4 regions of the Bradyrhizobium sp. CW1 genome follow, and region 2 is predicted to be linked to each of the others. Evidence: predicted binding sites of a transcription regulator. Region 2 holds the regulator's gene; each other region holds the start of a gene.
What was found. Region 2 encodes LexA, which represses DNA repair genes until DNA is damaged. Its sites were predicted from a motif close to TGTTCNNNNTGTGTTCNG; they were not measured.
Positions count from the first base shown of each region.

Region 1: the regulator LexA is predicted to act here: its motif matches at 1,309-1,326, upstream of IVB54_RS28735 (DUF3072 domain-containing protein).
Region 3: the regulator LexA is predicted to act here: its motif matches at 2,741-2,758, upstream of IVB54_RS19360 (single-stranded DNA-binding protein).
Region 4: the regulator LexA is predicted to act here: its motif matches at 2,136-2,153, upstream of IVB54_RS39370 (YifB family Mg chelatase-like AAA ATPase).

Region 1 covers NZ_CP064684.1:5,896,163-5,900,033, reverse strand. The annotation lists gene IVB54_RS28750 (Do family serine endopeptidase) at 1-26, shown strand, start outside; gene IVB54_RS28745 (hypothetical protein) at 294-668, shown strand; gene IVB54_RS28740 (DUF6496 domain-containing protein) at 675-992, opposite strand; gene IVB54_RS28735 (DUF3072 domain-containing protein) at 1,078-1,272, opposite strand; gene IVB54_RS28730 (hypothetical protein) at 1,388-1,609, shown strand; gene IVB54_RS28725 (hypothetical protein) at 1,625-1,837, shown strand; gene IVB54_RS28720 (hypothetical protein) at 1,968-2,216, opposite strand; gene IVB54_RS28715 (hypothetical protein) at 2,311-2,568, opposite strand; gene IVB54_RS28710 (hypothetical protein) at 2,707-2,928, shown strand; gene IVB54_RS28705 (HWE histidine kinase domain-containing protein) at 2,925-3,871, opposite strand, start outside.
Region 2 covers NZ_CP064684.1:3,847,487-3,851,357, reverse strand. The annotation lists gene IVB54_RS18865 (HAD family phosphatase) at 1-187, shown strand, start outside; gene IVB54_RS18860 (hypothetical protein) at 355-546, shown strand; gene glp (gephyrin-like molybdotransferase Glp) at 785-1,996, shown strand; gene lexA (transcriptional repressor LexA) at 2,173-2,874, shown strand; gene IVB54_RS18845 (hypothetical protein) at 3,369-3,803, shown strand.
Region 3 covers NZ_CP064684.1:3,951,024-3,954,894, reverse strand. The annotation lists gene gyrA (DNA gyrase subunit A) at 1-1,709, opposite strand, end outside; gene IVB54_RS19360 (single-stranded DNA-binding protein) at 2,080-2,577, opposite strand; gene IVB54_RS19355 (outer membrane beta-barrel protein) at 3,037-3,819, shown strand.
Region 4 covers NZ_CP064684.1:8,251,644-8,255,514, forward strand. The annotation lists gene IVB54_RS39355 (AAA family ATPase) at 1-802, shown strand, start outside; gene IVB54_RS39360 (tetratricopeptide repeat protein) at 872-1,657, opposite strand; gene IVB54_RS39365 (PilZ domain-containing protein) at 1,738-1,983, opposite strand; gene IVB54_RS39370 (YifB family Mg chelatase-like AAA ATPase) at 2,212-3,750, shown strand; gene IVB54_RS39375 (hypothetical protein) at 3,806-3,871, shown strand, end outside.

The DNA of each region.
Region 1 (3,871 bases), 2.0 Mb from region 2:
GGTTCGTGGCGGTGCCGCTCGCATAAGGCGAACGTCGATCGGCGCAACTCCAAAAAGGCGGCCTTCGGGCCGCCTTTCCCGTTCGCCTTCAGGATTTCCGCACATCGCCGATAACATTCTCGTTAACGGCAGGGAGGATGACCCGGTTTCGTCCGAAAAAGCCGTGTTCGCTCATCACAATTGCGGATCTCGTACGGACTCGGCGGCAATGAAGCCGCCGACGATTGCAAGCGTGGAACTTCGAACTTGCCGCCGCTGAGCCGGCCGGCAATTCGTATTTGATCGGTGCCGACATGGATCGATTGAAGCTCTCGCTGAGAAGTGCGCTGCTTGTGGCGCCGTTGGTAGCGCCACTCGTGCTATGGGGTGGAAACGCTCTCGGGCGCGACGACGGCCGCTACGCGGACTCACCTCTCAAGCCGTGGTTCGACGGCCTGCGCAGCCATCTCGGTCCGTGCTGCTCGGATGCGGATGGGTTTGCGGTCGCCGATCCCGATTGGGACTCGCACAATGGACATTACCGCGTGCGGCTCGACGGCGAGTGGGTCGAGGTACCGGACGAAGCCGTGATCACCGAGCCGAACCGGGCCGGCCGCACCATGGTGTGGCCGGTGAAGACCGCGTTCGGCGTTTCGATCCGCTGCTTCATGCCGGGCAGCATGATCTGACTGAGGTCAGCGCGACCGTTTGGAGGATTTGCGCTTCGACGTCTTCTTCGAACTCTTTCTCGAAGTCTTCTTGGATGTTTTCCGAGATGTCTTCTTTGACGTCTTCTTGGACGTCTTTCGTTTCGCGGCCTTCTTCGGGACCTTCTTGCCCTTCTTGCGCGCTTTCGACAGGCCGATCGCGATTGCCTGCTTGCGGCTCTTCACGCGTCCGCCTCGACCGCCCGGTCCGCTTTTCGCGGTCCCCTTCTTGTAGCGCTTCATCTCGCCTTCGACATCGCTGCCGGAGCTGCGCGAGTAGCGGCGCTTCTTTGCCTTGCGTGCCATGCATGTTCTCCCTTGGCCTGGGAAAACAATCCGGGACAGGCATGGTTCCGAAAGCGCAAGCAACGTTCCGGATGGGCGACCTAGCCTAGAACGAATCCGCCAGCTCGATCTCCGCTTCCAGCACCTGAATGCGCCGTGCTGCCTCGCTGGAGGACAGATCCCGCGCGTATTGCGCGGGCTGATACGCCTCTTCGCTCAGCCGTTTCAGCCGGAGGCCCTGCGCCCGCGTCATCTGCTCGGTGAGGAAAGACTTGGCATCGTATTTACCTTGAACCTGCATGTCGCTTCTCCCTTCTGAAATCGTGACTTGACTATATGTTCTTATTTTGTTCTAACAAGTCATGGACAACAAAATTAATGAAATTCGACGTAAAATCAGCGCCTTGAGGCTGGAAATGGCCGATGTCGAGGCGGCCGTACGCGAGCTTGTCGAGCGCGATCGGGACTGCACGGAGAAGGCCCTGGCGCAGATGGATCTGCGCCGGAAAATCAATCTGCTGATCGGCGAATGGAAGGCTGCAGGTGGCGGCGATGTCCTGCCGAATGTCCGCGATAGGATGCGCCTTCGTTCCGCGAAGACATCAGGTAGTCCTCTGCGCGTGATCGCGCGCCGCTGAGAGCCTTGGGAGCGCATGGTGGAGGAAGATCCGGATGCATACCGGATTCTAAAGCTGCGCGCCGAGATTCTCGAACTGGGCTCTGCCATCCGGCAGCTGCAACGCGAGGGGCTCGACGACGCCGCGGCCCAGCTCTTGATCGCGCGCAAGCGCGCACGACTCGACCATCTGGTGAAGTCAGATCCTGCAGGCGTTCATCCTGACATCCTGGGCAGCCATCGTAGCTGAAGCCTACGCGCAACGCGAGGTGCGGGGCTCGTCGATACCGCATGTTGACGAAGCGGCCCGAGAGAAGTCTGTTCGAATACCAAAGCAAGAGGCCCCGCGATCGCGGGGCCTTCGTGTTTTCGACGAACGCCTACTTGGTGTTGCTCATGCCGGCTTTGTTGTTCGTCATGGTGCCGCCCTGGTCGGAGCCGGGGCCGGAGCCGCCCTGACCGGAGGGATCAGCACCCTTGGAGGACTTGGTGTTGGCGCCCGTGGTGGTCTGCGACGATGACATCGATGATCCGTGTTTTGCCTTGTGCGACTTGGCCTGCACGGCGAACGGTGCAGCGGCGAGGCCGGTTGCCAACATCACGGCAAGAGCGAGCTTGGTGGTCTTCATCTGCGGGAACTCCCTGAGTTGAATTGACGCAGGCAGCCAACTGCCATTCGTCGCAGGAGTTCCGAACAAAGAATTCCGGTAAAGCACGCATAGTTCAAGATTGCTTGTCCTCGGCCAGGATGAAAACGACGCCGGTCAGTGTCGCGCCGATCGCGAACGTCGTCACCAAGGTGAGGGCGAAAACGACAACGGCCTGCCTTCCGCCGTGACTCAGCAAATTGGCGACGCCGGGATTGGACAGCACGAGCAAGAGGCTGAAAGCGAGTCCCAAGGCTGCGCCCATCATCGCGTGCGTCATCAGCTTGACGAGCCCGCTGGGAGAGATCAGGTCAGACGACTTCTTCGCGCGCATGGAACTCTATCCCAATCTCGCATGCAACGCCTGCGACACGCGCCGGTTCCACCCGCATGAAGGAATTGTCATCGTCCGCTTCATCCGACGTTCATGCCGGGTGGGCGAGAATGACCGCGCAACACGGGAACATTCGATATGGGTAAGGTGGTCTTTCTCTATCGCTCTCTGGCTTATCGTAATGCCGCTGCGGACATCCTCCGCAAAGCGCGCAAGCTGCCCCGCGGCGCGGAGCGAAGCGCGGCGTGCCGCTATGCCAAGGCTCTGCGCGATCTCGCCCAAACAGAAGCCTGGCTCGAAGGACGGGTCGCGCGCGAGCCGCAAACGACGCAGCGCAGGAAGAGTGCGGCCTCCGGTTAGCCGGAAGCGCGCTGCAATTCGGCGGAGCTGGCGGCTTCGAAGTTGCCGGGCGCGGTCGTCGCGGCAGTCTTGCGGACCAACGGCACCTCGAGCCGGCACAGCAGACCCTCGGCGCGCCAATCGAATCGCGCCTGCCCGCCGAGCTGGGACTCGACGCTCGCAAGCAGGCTCCGCGTACCAAAGCCGCGGGATTTCGGCGTCATGACGAGCGGGCCGCCGGATTCCTCCCAGGTCAGCGTGAGCAGCTCGTCCTCGACCTGCCAGCCGATTGCGAGCCGTCCCTTCCGCGTCGAGAGCGCGCCATATTTCGCCGAGTTGGTGAAAAGCTCATGCAGCGCCAGCGCCAGCGTCTGGGCGGTTGCCGGCAGCAACTGAACTTCCGACCCCGCCAATTTGATCTGGCCGCCGAGGGAATAGGGCGCAAGCTCCTCGTCGATCAGCTTCGAGAGTTCGGCGCCCTGCCAGCTCGATAGCGACAGGATCGTGTGCACGCGCGCCAGTGCATTGATGCGTCCCTCGACGGCGCTGACATAGGCTTTGACCTCGTCGGCGCGGGTGAGGCGCACGATCGATTGCGCCAGCGCCAGCGCATTCTTGGCGCGATGATCGACTTCCCGCGCCAGGAGAGTCTGCCGTTCCTCGGCGCGCTTGCGTTCGGTGATGTCCACCGTCACGCCGCTGACGCGCATGACCCGACCGCTATCGTCAACCGTGGCGGCGGCCGTGCCGACACACCAGCGCACATCGCCGTCGGGCCGCACGATGCGGAACTCCGTTTCATAGGAGCGCGTGCCCTTGTTGAATTCGGCGATCGCCTTGCGCAACTGATCGACGTCATCCGGATGCAACAGCGCCTGAACGTTGGCCGGATTCACCTCGAAGCTCTCCGGGCCAACACCAAAGATGCGGTATTGTCCCTCGTCCCACATCCAGTCGCCGGTGA
Region 2 (3,871 bases):
CCTGCGCAAACCGGATGCGGAGGCCTTCGACCACGTCGTTGCGGCGATCGGCGTGCCCGCCGGGCGCATCGTGTTCTTCGACGATCTTGCCGAAAACATCGAGGGAGCGCGCGCGCGCGGCTTGACGGCGGTGCATGTGACCTCGCCGCGTGACGTCGGGAACGCATTGAAGGCATTGGGCATTTGACGACGGTCCGTTGTCGCGAAACCCACGACGGCACGGCCCGACGGACCAATTTTGAAAAATTGAGGAACCGGATCACTTTGTACATTTTTATACAGAGTTCCGGGAACGGAATACCGCCTTCCGGACTCTTAGAGTCCGTTGGGACTTCTACGGACGGATGCATCATCGTGCTGGGCAAAACCTACCTCACCAAGCAGGCCTCTCTTCTTCTTGAATTCGCGAGGACAACTTCAGATTCGGACCTTTCCGCCAAGCTTGTGAGCAAGGCCGCCGACCTGAAATCCCAAGCCGACCCGCTGCCCGACAAGGATCAGGGATCCAAGGCGCCCGACGTAACTCCCGGGCAGGCAGGGAGCTGATCGATTCAGGCCATGGCGCGTTCTCGCCTTGCCATGATTTTCGTCGCTTCCATGACCACTCTCCTGCCGATCTGTGACCTCCTTCGGATCATGCCGCGACGCGCTTGATCCTGCCTTCCGGAACAATGTGAAGGGGCGGGATGACTGTGCCTGCTCAGCCGCTTTTGCCTCTGCGCCTGCGCTCGGCTAGAAGACGTGCGGAACATTCGCCCGAACGTGCCGAGCAGGAGTTTTCGCCGTGGCCTTGATGCCGGTTTCTGACGCGCTTGCCGCGGTGCTGGCGGGTGCAGAGCCGCTGCCGGAAGAAATGATTTCCCTCGACGAGGCCTACCATCGCGTGCTCGCGCGTGACGTCGTGGCGCGGCGCACGCAGCCGCCGCAAGCGATGTCGGCGATGGACGGCTACGCGGTGCGCGCGGCCGACGCCGCGACGATCGATTCGGAGCTCACCGTCATCGGCGAAGTCGCAGCGGGCCGACCGTTCGAGGGGACGGTCGGAGCCGGCGAGGCCGTGCGGATCTTCACCGGCGGCGTCATTCCCTTTGGCGCGGACGCCGTCGTGATCCAGGAGGACACGGTCGCCGCCGGCAAGCGCATCACGATCAAGGAAGCCGCGATCGCCGGCCGGCACATCCGCCCCGCCGGCGTCGATTTCCGCGAGGGCGACGTGCTCCTGCGCAAGGGAAGCCGTCTGACCGAGCGAGACCTCGCGCTCGCCGCCGGGATGAATCATCCGCACCTTGCCGTTGTCAGGCGTCCGAAGGTCGCGATTCTCGCCACCGGCGACGAGCTGGTGATGCCGGGCACCACGCCCGGCCACGGCCAGATCGTCTATTCCAACGGCTACGCCCTGCACGCGCTCGCCCGCAGCGAGGGCGCCGAGACCATCGACCTCGGTATTGCCGCCGACACGCTCGAGGCCACCACCGCCGGCATCCGCCGCGCCCGCGAGAGCGGCGCCGACGTCCTGATCACGACCGGCGGCGCATCGGTCGGCGACCACGATCTGGTCCAGCAGGCACTGCGGGACGAAGGCATCGCGATGGCGTTCTGGAAGATCGCGATGCGGCCAGGCAAGCCGATGATGCACGGGCGACTCGGCGCAATGGGTGTGATCGGCCTGCCGGGCAATCCCGTATCGTCCTACGTGTGCGCTTTCCTGTTCATGGTGCCGCTGATTCGCGCCCTGTCGGGCCGTTCAGTGATTCACCATCGCCGTGAACGCGCCGTGCTCGGCCGCGACGTCGGCGCCAACGACCAGCGCGAGGACTATCTGCGCGCGCATCTTGAGGAGCGTGACGATGGCACACGCGTCGTTGTTCCCGTCAATCATCAGGACTCTTCGCTGCTTGCGAATCTCGCTGCAGCACAGGTACTTCTCGTCCGCGCACCATTCGCGCCGAAGGCCGAAGCCGGCACGGCTTGCGAAGTGTTGCGGCTCCCCGTCTGAGCGCCCCCGCAACGCGCGTTCCGCGCACTTTGCTCTGTTCACGGTAAATTAAGCAGTTGCGGAACATGTATCGAACATATAGTGTCTGTTCATGATTTGTTTCGAGCATGCAGCGGCTTATGGCCGAATTCAGCGTCTCGGAATCGGACGACATCAACCGGGGGACTTTGGTCGAGATGTTAACGCGCAAACAATACGAGCTTCTGCGGTTCATCAGTGAACGTCTGAAGGAAAGCGGCGTGCCGCCCTCCTTCGACGAGATGAAGGATGCGCTCGATCTGCGCTCGAAGTCGGGCATCCATCGCCTGATCACGGCGCTCGAGGAGCGTGGCTTCATCCGACGCCTGCCCAACCGCGCCCGTGCGATTGAAGTCATCAAGCTGCCGGAGCTCCAGGCAGCCGCTGGCAGCCGCCGCGGCTTCACGCCGAGCGTCATCGAGGGCAATCTCGGCAAGGTGCGTGCGAGCGCGAGCCTGCCCGCTGACGAGGGCGAACGTCCCGTCGCGGTGCCGGTGATGGGCCGCATCGCGGCCGGCACGCCGATCGAGGCGTTGCAGACCCGCAGCCATACTATCAGCGTACCGCCTGACATGCTCGGCTCGGGCGAGCATTACGCGCTGGAAGTGCGCGGCGACTCGATGGTCGAAGCCGGCATTCTCGACGGCGACATGGCCCTGATCCAGCGCAACGAGAGCGCCGATACCGGCGACATCGTGGTGGCGCTGATCGACGACGAGGAAGCGACGCTGAAGCGCTTCCGCCGTCGCGGCGCCTCGATCGCGCTCGAGCCCGCCAACGCGGCCTATGAGGTCCGCATCCTGCCGCCCAACCGGGTGAAGATTCAGGGCAAGCTGATCGGGCTTTACCGGAAGTACTGATACCGGGAGTCCTTTCTATCGGCAGTACTTCATATCGGAAGCACTTCATGCCGGAGGTGCTTGGCGCCTCGCGCGCTTCCGATCGGCATCGCCGGTCAGAGATTGGAGCGGATCATCGTCCGCTCCGGCTGGATAGCCTTTCTGGTTCTGCACAGACTATCCGGCCCCTCCTCCAACGCTGGCTCCTCGCCACGCCGACGAAGCAGCACCGCTTCAAGCAGCACCGCTTCGCGGCTCGGTTGTTCGAGGAAACAGCGACCAGCGGTCAAGTTCGGCCGTTGCAGCCAAGTTGGCAATGTTCGCGTACGCGCCTCCCGAATGCATCGCGGCGAGCTTTGTTCCTATTGAATTCGGGAAAGATAATGTGATCGCGGCTTGCGGAAGCCAGCCGCAGATTTGCCCACAACCAAGCACAGCGTTCGTGCTTCCACTCTGATAGAGGCCTGCGCCTCGATAAGAGACGCGGGTTGCTATCCCAGCATGAGGAGCACCCGATGTGTGACTACAGCCTACATGCCGTCGCGTCGCGCCCCGCCGAAGTCGGCGAGACGATCGTCACGACAAGCTTCCGCGGCACCTCGACGCGCGGCTTCGCCTCTGCAGCCGATCCGTCCGTCGCCGTCTGCCTGCTGCCGGGGACGGAGCTCGCCTTCGCCGACGACGTCCGCTACGACAATCGCTGGATCTGGACGCGCACCATCAATTCCCGCGTCGGCAAGTTCGGCAAGATCGATCCGCACGTTCCCGACCGCCATCATGATGCGATCGAATTCCCCGACGGCAAATACGTGCTGGTGACGCAGCTCGTCGAAGGCCAGCGCGCGACGGTGCTGCAACTGCCGGTGACTCAGTCGGTCACCGAGCGCGAGCACAAGGCGCAGATCACCGCCGACAGGCAGCCGACCGTCACGCACCTGCCGATCGGCTGACAGAGCCGCCCTCCGGCTACGAGGTCGGAGGTCAGGATTGAATCGCCATCGCCGGCCGTGGCCGGCGA
Region 3 (3,871 bases), 100 kb from region 2:
CCGGCGCGGCCCTTGCCGCCGCGGCGCTGGGCCCGGTAGGCCGACAGCGGCACGCGCTTGACGTAGCCGGCGTGCGAGACGGTGACGACCATGTCCTCGCGCTGGATCAGGTCCTCGTCCTCGACCTCACCTTCCTGCTCGATGATGACGGTGCGGCGCGGGGTTGCGAACTCGGCCTTCACTTCGGCGAGCTCGGACTTGATGATGCCCAGCACGCGGTCGCGCGAGCGCAGGATGTCGAGATAGTCGGCGATCTCGCCGGCGAGCTTGTCGAGCTCCTCGCGGATTTCGTCGCGGCCGAGTGCGGTGAGGCGTTGCAGGCGCAGATCGAGAATGGCCCTCGCCTGCTCCATCGACAGCCGGATCGTGCCGTTCTCGCTGATGCGGTGGCGCGGATCGTCGATCAGCGTCAGCATGTCCTCGACGTCCCGGGCCGGCCAGTCGCGCGACATCAGGGTGTCGCGGGCGGTGGTCGGGTCGGGCGAGGTCCGGATGACGCGGATCATCTCGTCGATATTGGCGACTGCGATGGCGAGACCGACCAAAACATGGGCGCGATCTCGGGCCTTGGCGAGCAGGAACTTGGTGCGCCGCGTGACGACCCGCTCGCGGAAGTCGACGAAGATCGCCAGCAGGTCCTTCAGGTGCATGACCCGTGGACGGCCGCTGTCGAGCGCCACCATGTTGACGCCGAAGCTCGTCTGCAGCGGCGTGAACCTGTAGAGCTGATTGAGCACCACATCCGGCACGGCGTCGCGCTTCAATTCGATGACGACGCGGTAGCCGTCGCGATCGGATTCATCGCGCAGGTCGCCGATGCCTTCGATCTTCTTTTCCTTGACCAGCTCGGCGATGCGCTCGACCATCGTCGCCTTGTTCACCTGGTAGGGAATCTCGGTGATGATGATCGCCTCGCGCTCCTTGCGGATGGTCTCGATCGCGACCTTGCCGCGCATCATGACCGAGCCGCGGCCGAGGTGATAGGCGGCGCGGATGCCCTGCCGTCCGAGGATGACGCCGCCGGTCGGGAAGTCCGGTCCCGGCACGATGTTGATGAGCTCGTCGATGGTGAGCGCGGGGTTGTCGATCAGCGCGACGCAGGCGTCGATGACCTCGCCGAGATTGTGCGGCGGGATGTTGGTCGCCATGCCGACCGCGATGCCGCCGGCGCCGTTGACGAGAAGGTTCGGGAACTTGGCTGGCAAGACCGACGGTTCGGTCTCGTTGTTGTCGTAGTTCGGCTGGAAGTCGACCGTGTCCTTGTCGATGTCGGCCAGCAGAGCCAGCGCCGCCTTCGTCAATCGGGCTTCGGTATAACGATAGGCAGCCGGGGGATCGCCGTCGACCGAGCCGAAATTGCCCTGGCCGTCGATCAGCGGCACGCGCATGGAGAAGTCCTGCGCCATCCGGACCATGGCGTCGTAGATCGACTGGTCGCCATGCGGATGATATTTACCGATGACGTCACCGACCACGCGGGCGGACTTGACGTACTTCTTGTCCGGCGTGTGCCCCTGCTCGTTCATCGAGTACAGGATGCGGCGATGCACCGGCTTCAGGCCATCGCGGGCGTCAGGCAGCGCCCGCGCCACGATCACGCTCATGGCGTAGTCGAGATAGGACTTCTTCATCTCCTCGAAGATGGAGACGGGGCGAATATCCGAGGGTTGCGCCGGCTGGTCGCCGGGCTTGTCGTCGTCGTCAGCCAAGGGGAAATCCGGTGAGGTTTTATCTGGGAATCATATAGCGCATCGAGCCTCTGATAACCACCCTCGCGGCGTTCTGGGAAGCGCTTTTTCCGCCTATTTTTCCAACAACTTAAGCCCTTGCGAGCGGTGTCTCGGACAGCACTCGCATCGGCCTTGCAAAATCGCCGCTCACGCGTGGAAAACCGCGCGGTGAGCTTGCCGCGTCGGCGCGTTTGCCAAGCCGCAATCCGAGCTCACCCCAAACATGAAGCGGGCCCGGAAATGCCGAGCCCGTCCTGTCGATTAGTGGGATGTTCTGACATGAGATGAGAAGCGCCGCCCATCCGGCCGGGCGTCCGCATCAGGCGCCGCGTTCTTGGAGCGGAATCGCTCAGAACGGGATATCGTCGTCCATGTCGCTGTTGCGGCCACCGCCGCCGGCGGCAACAGGGCGCCGCGGCGTGCTGCTGACCGGACCGGAGGAGCCGAAATCGCCGCCCGGCTCGTCGCCGAAGCTGCCGCCTCCGCCACCGCCGCTACGACCGTCCAGCATCGTCAAGGTCGAGTTGAACCCCTGCAGCACGACTTCGGTCGAGTACTTTTCGACACCGCTCTGGTCGGTCCATTTGCGGGTCTGGAGCGCACCCTCGACGTAAATCTTGGCGCCCTTCTTCAGATACTGTTCGGCGACCTTGCAGAGCCCTTCATTGAAGATCACGACGCGGTGCCACTCGGTCTTTTCCTTGCGCTCGCCAGTCGCCTTGTCGCGCCACGTCTCCGAAGTCGCGACGCTCAGATTGGCGATCGGCCGCCCGTCCTGGGTGCGGCGGATTTCAGGATCCTTGCCGAGATTTCCAACCAGAATGACCTTGTTGACGCTTCCCGCCATCTCCGCTCTCCGCTCCGAATGCCACTGAATTCAAGAAGGCCGGTCCGCTCCCGCGTTCCGCCGTGCCTGTTGAGGCGACCCTATACGCTCGCCGAACACTTGCGGACGACGATCAGGCCGTCACCCTTCCGGTTATCCCCACATATAGCATCGACCTCCGGTTCGTTCCAGATTTGTTCTTGGCGAAGACAGATCTGAAGGCGTGGGATCGATCGGCCACATGTGTTGCGGAAAGGCACACGTCGATTGGAACCTTTGTAGGTTCCCAAAAATGGAAGAAAGAACTTAACATTCAGCAAGTTATGGGTACTCGCACTGCCCCGGTCTTGTTGCATTTGGGAGACGGACTCTGCCGCTCCGTAGAGCTACGGTTGCCTCGGACTTAGTTCATATGGGCCCTCGCGCCTGATCAGCCGCTTCGGGGAAATAAGAAGCGGACGAAACCTGGGGAGACTGGCAATGAATAAGCTTCTTATTTGTGCAATCGGTGCAGTGGCGATGGGCTTGTCGGCTCCCGCAAGCGCGGCGGACATGGCCGCGCGTCCCTACACCAAAGCCCCGCCGCCGGCGGTTGCCGCCATCTACGACTGGAGCGGCTTCTACATCGGCATCAACGGCGGCGGTGGCTCCAGCCACAAGTGCTGGGACTTCGTCACGCCCGCGACCGGCGTTCTCGTCGGCGAAGGCTGTCACAATGCAACAGGGGGCACCGTCGGCGGCCAGATCGGCTATCGCTGGCAGTCCGCCAATTGGGTGTTCGGTCTGGAAGGCCAGGGCAACTGGGCTGACTTCCGGGGCGACAACGTGAGCACCCTCTTCCCTGGTACCGCTTTGGTGACGGGTGATCGCAACCGTTCCCGCATCGACGCTTTCGGTCTCATCACCGGTCAGGTCGGTTACGCCTGGAACAACGTGCTGCTTTACGTGAAGGGCGGCGCCGCCGTCGTCGGTGACAAGTACGACATCTACGCTGCTGCGGGTACGCCCGGCGCGGGCGCGCTGCTGGCTTCGGCCCGGGAGACTCGCTGGGGTGGCACGGTCGGGGCCGGTCTGGAATTCGGCTTCGCCCCGAACTGGTCGCTGGGCTTTGAGTACGACCACATCTTCCTTGGCGATCGCACGATCGGCTTCACAACGCCCGCGGGTGCGGTATTCGGCAGCGACCGGATTCGCCAGGACGTAGACATGGGCCTGGTGCGCTTGAACTATCGCTGGGGCGGTCCGGCCATCGCAAGGTACTGATCGCGCTGGACATATCGCAATTCGAAGGCCGGCCTTGCGCCGGCCTTTTGCT
Region 4 (3,871 bases), 3.9 Mb from region 2:
GGGCGGTGTCGGTGCCTCCACCGTCGCGCACAATGTGGCCTGGACCATCGCCCGCGACCTCGCGCTCGATTCCGTCGTGATCGATCTCGACCTCGCCTTCGGCACCGCGGGTCTCGACTACAACCAGGACCCGGTGCAAGGCATCGCCAATGCGGTGCTGTCGCAGGATCGGCCGGACACGGCCCTGATAGAGCGTCTGCTCTCCAAATGCACCGAGCGTCTCAGCCTGCTTGCTGCGCCCGCCACCCTTGACCGCGTCTACGATTTCGGCGCGGAGGCCTTTGACGCGGTGTTCGACACGCTGCGCATGACCACGCCCTGCATCGTGCTCGATGTTCCCCATCAATGGTCGGGCTGGACCCGTCGCGCGCTGGTCAACGCGGACGACATCGTCATCGTGGCCGAGCCCGATCTTGCGAACCTGCGCAACACCAAGAACATGCTGAACGTCTTGAAGGCGGCGCGGCCGAACGACCGGCCGCCGCTCTACTGCATCAACCAGGTCGGCATGCCCAAGCGGGCGGAGATCGAGGTCAAGGCCTTCGCCAAGACCATGGAGAGCCAGCCGATCGCGGTGATCCCGTTCGATTCGAAGCTGTTCTCGACCGCGGCCAACAACGGCCAGATGATCGCGGAGGTCTCCAAGAGCCACCGCACCACCGAGCTGTTCCAGAACATGGCGAACCGCCTCGCCGGGCGGGGCGAAGTGAAGAAGCCGAAGCGCTCGCTGCTCGGGCCGCTGCTGAAGAAGCTGAAGGGCAGGTCGGGTCGCGGGTCAGCCCCGCATCGCAAGGCATCCTGAGCAAGGCGTTCTGAGCAAGGCGTTCGGACCAAGGCTTCCTGACACGGCATCCTGACGCGCGCGAGCGAGTTACTTCTCCGCCCGCTGCTGCTTCTTCACCAGCAACTGCCGCAGCGCCGTGACCTTGGCCGCCGCCTGATCCGGCGGCAGGTCCGCCTTCACGATGGCTTCGGCCTCGGCCTGCTTTCCTTCGAGTCCCAGCACGAGCGCGAGATTGGCGCGCACGCGGAAATCGGCGGGATTGCGCTCGTGCGCCCGGCGCATCGTTTCCTCAGCCCGCGGCAGATTGTTCTGCAGCATGTAGGACAGTCCGAGATTGGACAGCACCGACGGCTCGTCCGGCACGATCTTCAGCGCGGCGGCGTAATATTGCTGCGCCTCCTCGTTGCGACCGAGCTGATCGAGCGCGGCGCCTTGCGCCGACAGGATATGCCAGTCGGGATCCTCGGGCGAATGCGCGCGGCCGAGGACGTCGAACGCCTGCTGGAAACTGCCGCTGTCGGCGAGCGCACGGCCGTAGCCGGCGAGCAGCGCCTTGTTGCTGGAATGGGCGAGCACGGCCTGCTCCAGCACCGCGAGCGCCTGCGCGCGCTGGCCGGTCTGGCGCAACGCCTTGCCGTATTCGAGCGCGACGTTGGGATCGCCAGGCTTGGCGCGATAGCGCTCGCGCAGCGCATCCATGTCCGGCTTCACGTCCGGCTTGGCCTCGGCCCTGCCAGCCGTGTCCGACTTTCCGCCGAGCGCGCCGGTGATGTCCTCGATGCCGGTTGTCTGACAGCCGCCGAGGGCCAGGATCAGAAGCGCGGAAAACAGATATCTCGCCGGAAGAGAGGCGACGGACAAACGCTTGGACATACTCTGATCACTCGGCGACTGATCAGAGATGCTTACCGATTAACGCTAAAGTCCCGTTAAGGCGGGGCGCTTCCGAAAGCTCAGTCGGTGAATTCAGCGCCGAACTCGCAGCCGATGCGCCAGCGCAGGCGGCACTGCCGGGAATAGTCGGGCGCGAAGATGATGGTGAATTGCGGCGGCACTTCCAGAAATTCCGCCACGACTTTCACGCCGCCATCCGAAATATCCGTGATCGTGCAGTCCCGCGGCAGCGAACCCGCGCCAAAATGAATCTTGGCGAGCCGCGTGCACATCCGTCGTTCGCTTCTCCGGCGATTTGCAAGCATTTGAATTGTTCACCCGTTAGACCACGGCCCATCCCGCACCCCTAGGAGTAGCGGACATTCGTTGGAATGTGCTGAGCAGAGCAGCTTGCATTCGAGGCGTAGTGTCTTCGTCGTGTTTACGATTGGTTAGGACCTTCCGGCGCCCCTCGACCCGTTCCTGTATTGTTCTTGCAAGAATTGGCCCGCTCTGCTACCCCTAATTGTGCAAAAGGGCAGGCTGGTTCGGGCATGGTTCAGCGGGTTTCTACCGTCGCCTTTGAGGGGATCGAGGCCCGCGCGGTCGACGTGCAGGTGCAGGTCGCGCCCGGTCTGCCGGCCTTCGCGATCGTCGGTCTCCCGGACAAGGCGGTGTCGGAGGCGCGCGAGCGGGTCCGCTCGGCGCTGATCGCCTCGGGGCTGGCGCTGCCGGCGCGGCGGATCACCGTCAATCTCGCGCCCGCCGATTTGCCCAAGGAGGGCAGCCATTATGACCTGCCGATCGCGCTCGGCCTGATGGGGGCGATCGGCGCGATCCCTCCGGATGCGCTGTCCGGCTTCACCGTTCTGGGCGAGCTTGGCCTCGACGGATCGATCGCGCCGGTGGCCGGTGTTCTTCCCGCCGCGATCGGCGCCAATGTGCGCGAGGAGGGGCTGATTTGTCCGGCGGCTTGCGGCTCGGAAGCGGCATGGGCGAGTCCGGACATCCAGATCATCGCCGCAAGTTCGCTGATCCAGATAGCCAACCATTTCAAGGGAACGCAGGTGCTGTCGCGGCCTGTGCCGAAGGTGCATGAAGCAGCAAGCTCGCCGCTCGACCTGCGCGACATCAAGGGCCAGGAGAGCGCCAAGCGGGCGCTGGAGATCGCGGCCGCCGGCGGCCATCACCTGCTGATGATCGGCGCGCCCGGCGCCGGCAAATCGATGCTGGCGGCACGCCTGCCCTCGATCCTGCCGCCGCTGTCACCGGGCGAGTTGCTCGAGGTCTCGATGATCGCCTCTGTTGCCGGCGAGATCGAGGGCGGCGCACTGACGGCGCGGCGGCCGTTTCGCTCGCCGCATCATTCCGCCAGCATGGCTGCGCTCACCGGCGGCGGCATGCGCGCCCGGCCCGGCGAGATCTCGCTCGCGCATCAGGGCGTGCTGTTCCTCGACGAGCTCCCCGAATTCGATCCGCGCGTGCTGGATTCGCTGCGCCAGCCGCTGGAGAACGGCGAGGTCTCGGTGTCCCGCGCCAATCACCGCGTCACCTATCCCGCACGCTTCATGCTGGTCGCGGCGATGAATCCCTGCCGCTGCGGCAATGCGTTCGAGCCCGGCTATGCCTGCAAGCGCGGCCGCATCGATCGCTGCACGGGCGACTACCAGGCCCGCATCTCGGGGCCGCTGATGGACCGCATCGATTTGCGCATCGAGGTTCCCGCGGTGACCGCGGCCGATTTGATCCTGCCGCCGCCCGCAGAGGGCTCGGCCGAAGTCGCCGCGCGCGTGGCGGCGGCGCGGGATATCCAGCTCGCCCGCTACGCGGACGCCGGCCTGCCGAAGGTTCGCACCAATGCCGAAGCGCCGGCCTCGGTGCTGGAGGAGATTGCCAAACCGGATGCGCAAGGCCAGAAGCTGCTGCGCGACGCCGCCGAGACCATGCGGCTGTCGGCGCGCGGCTATCACCGCGTGTTGCGGGTGGCGCGCACGCTGGCCGATCTCGATCATGCGGACAGGATCGGCCGGCTGCATCTCGCCGAGGCCTTGTCCTACCGCGCACTCGCGGAGGATGTGCGCCAGATCGCCTGACCGATACGCCCGCGGCATCTTCCTGACGAACAGCACGTTCCCCGAGAGTGAAGCTATGACCGACGCCAATGCCTGCACCATCAGATTTGTTCGTGCGTCCCAATACGCTGATTGGCTGAGG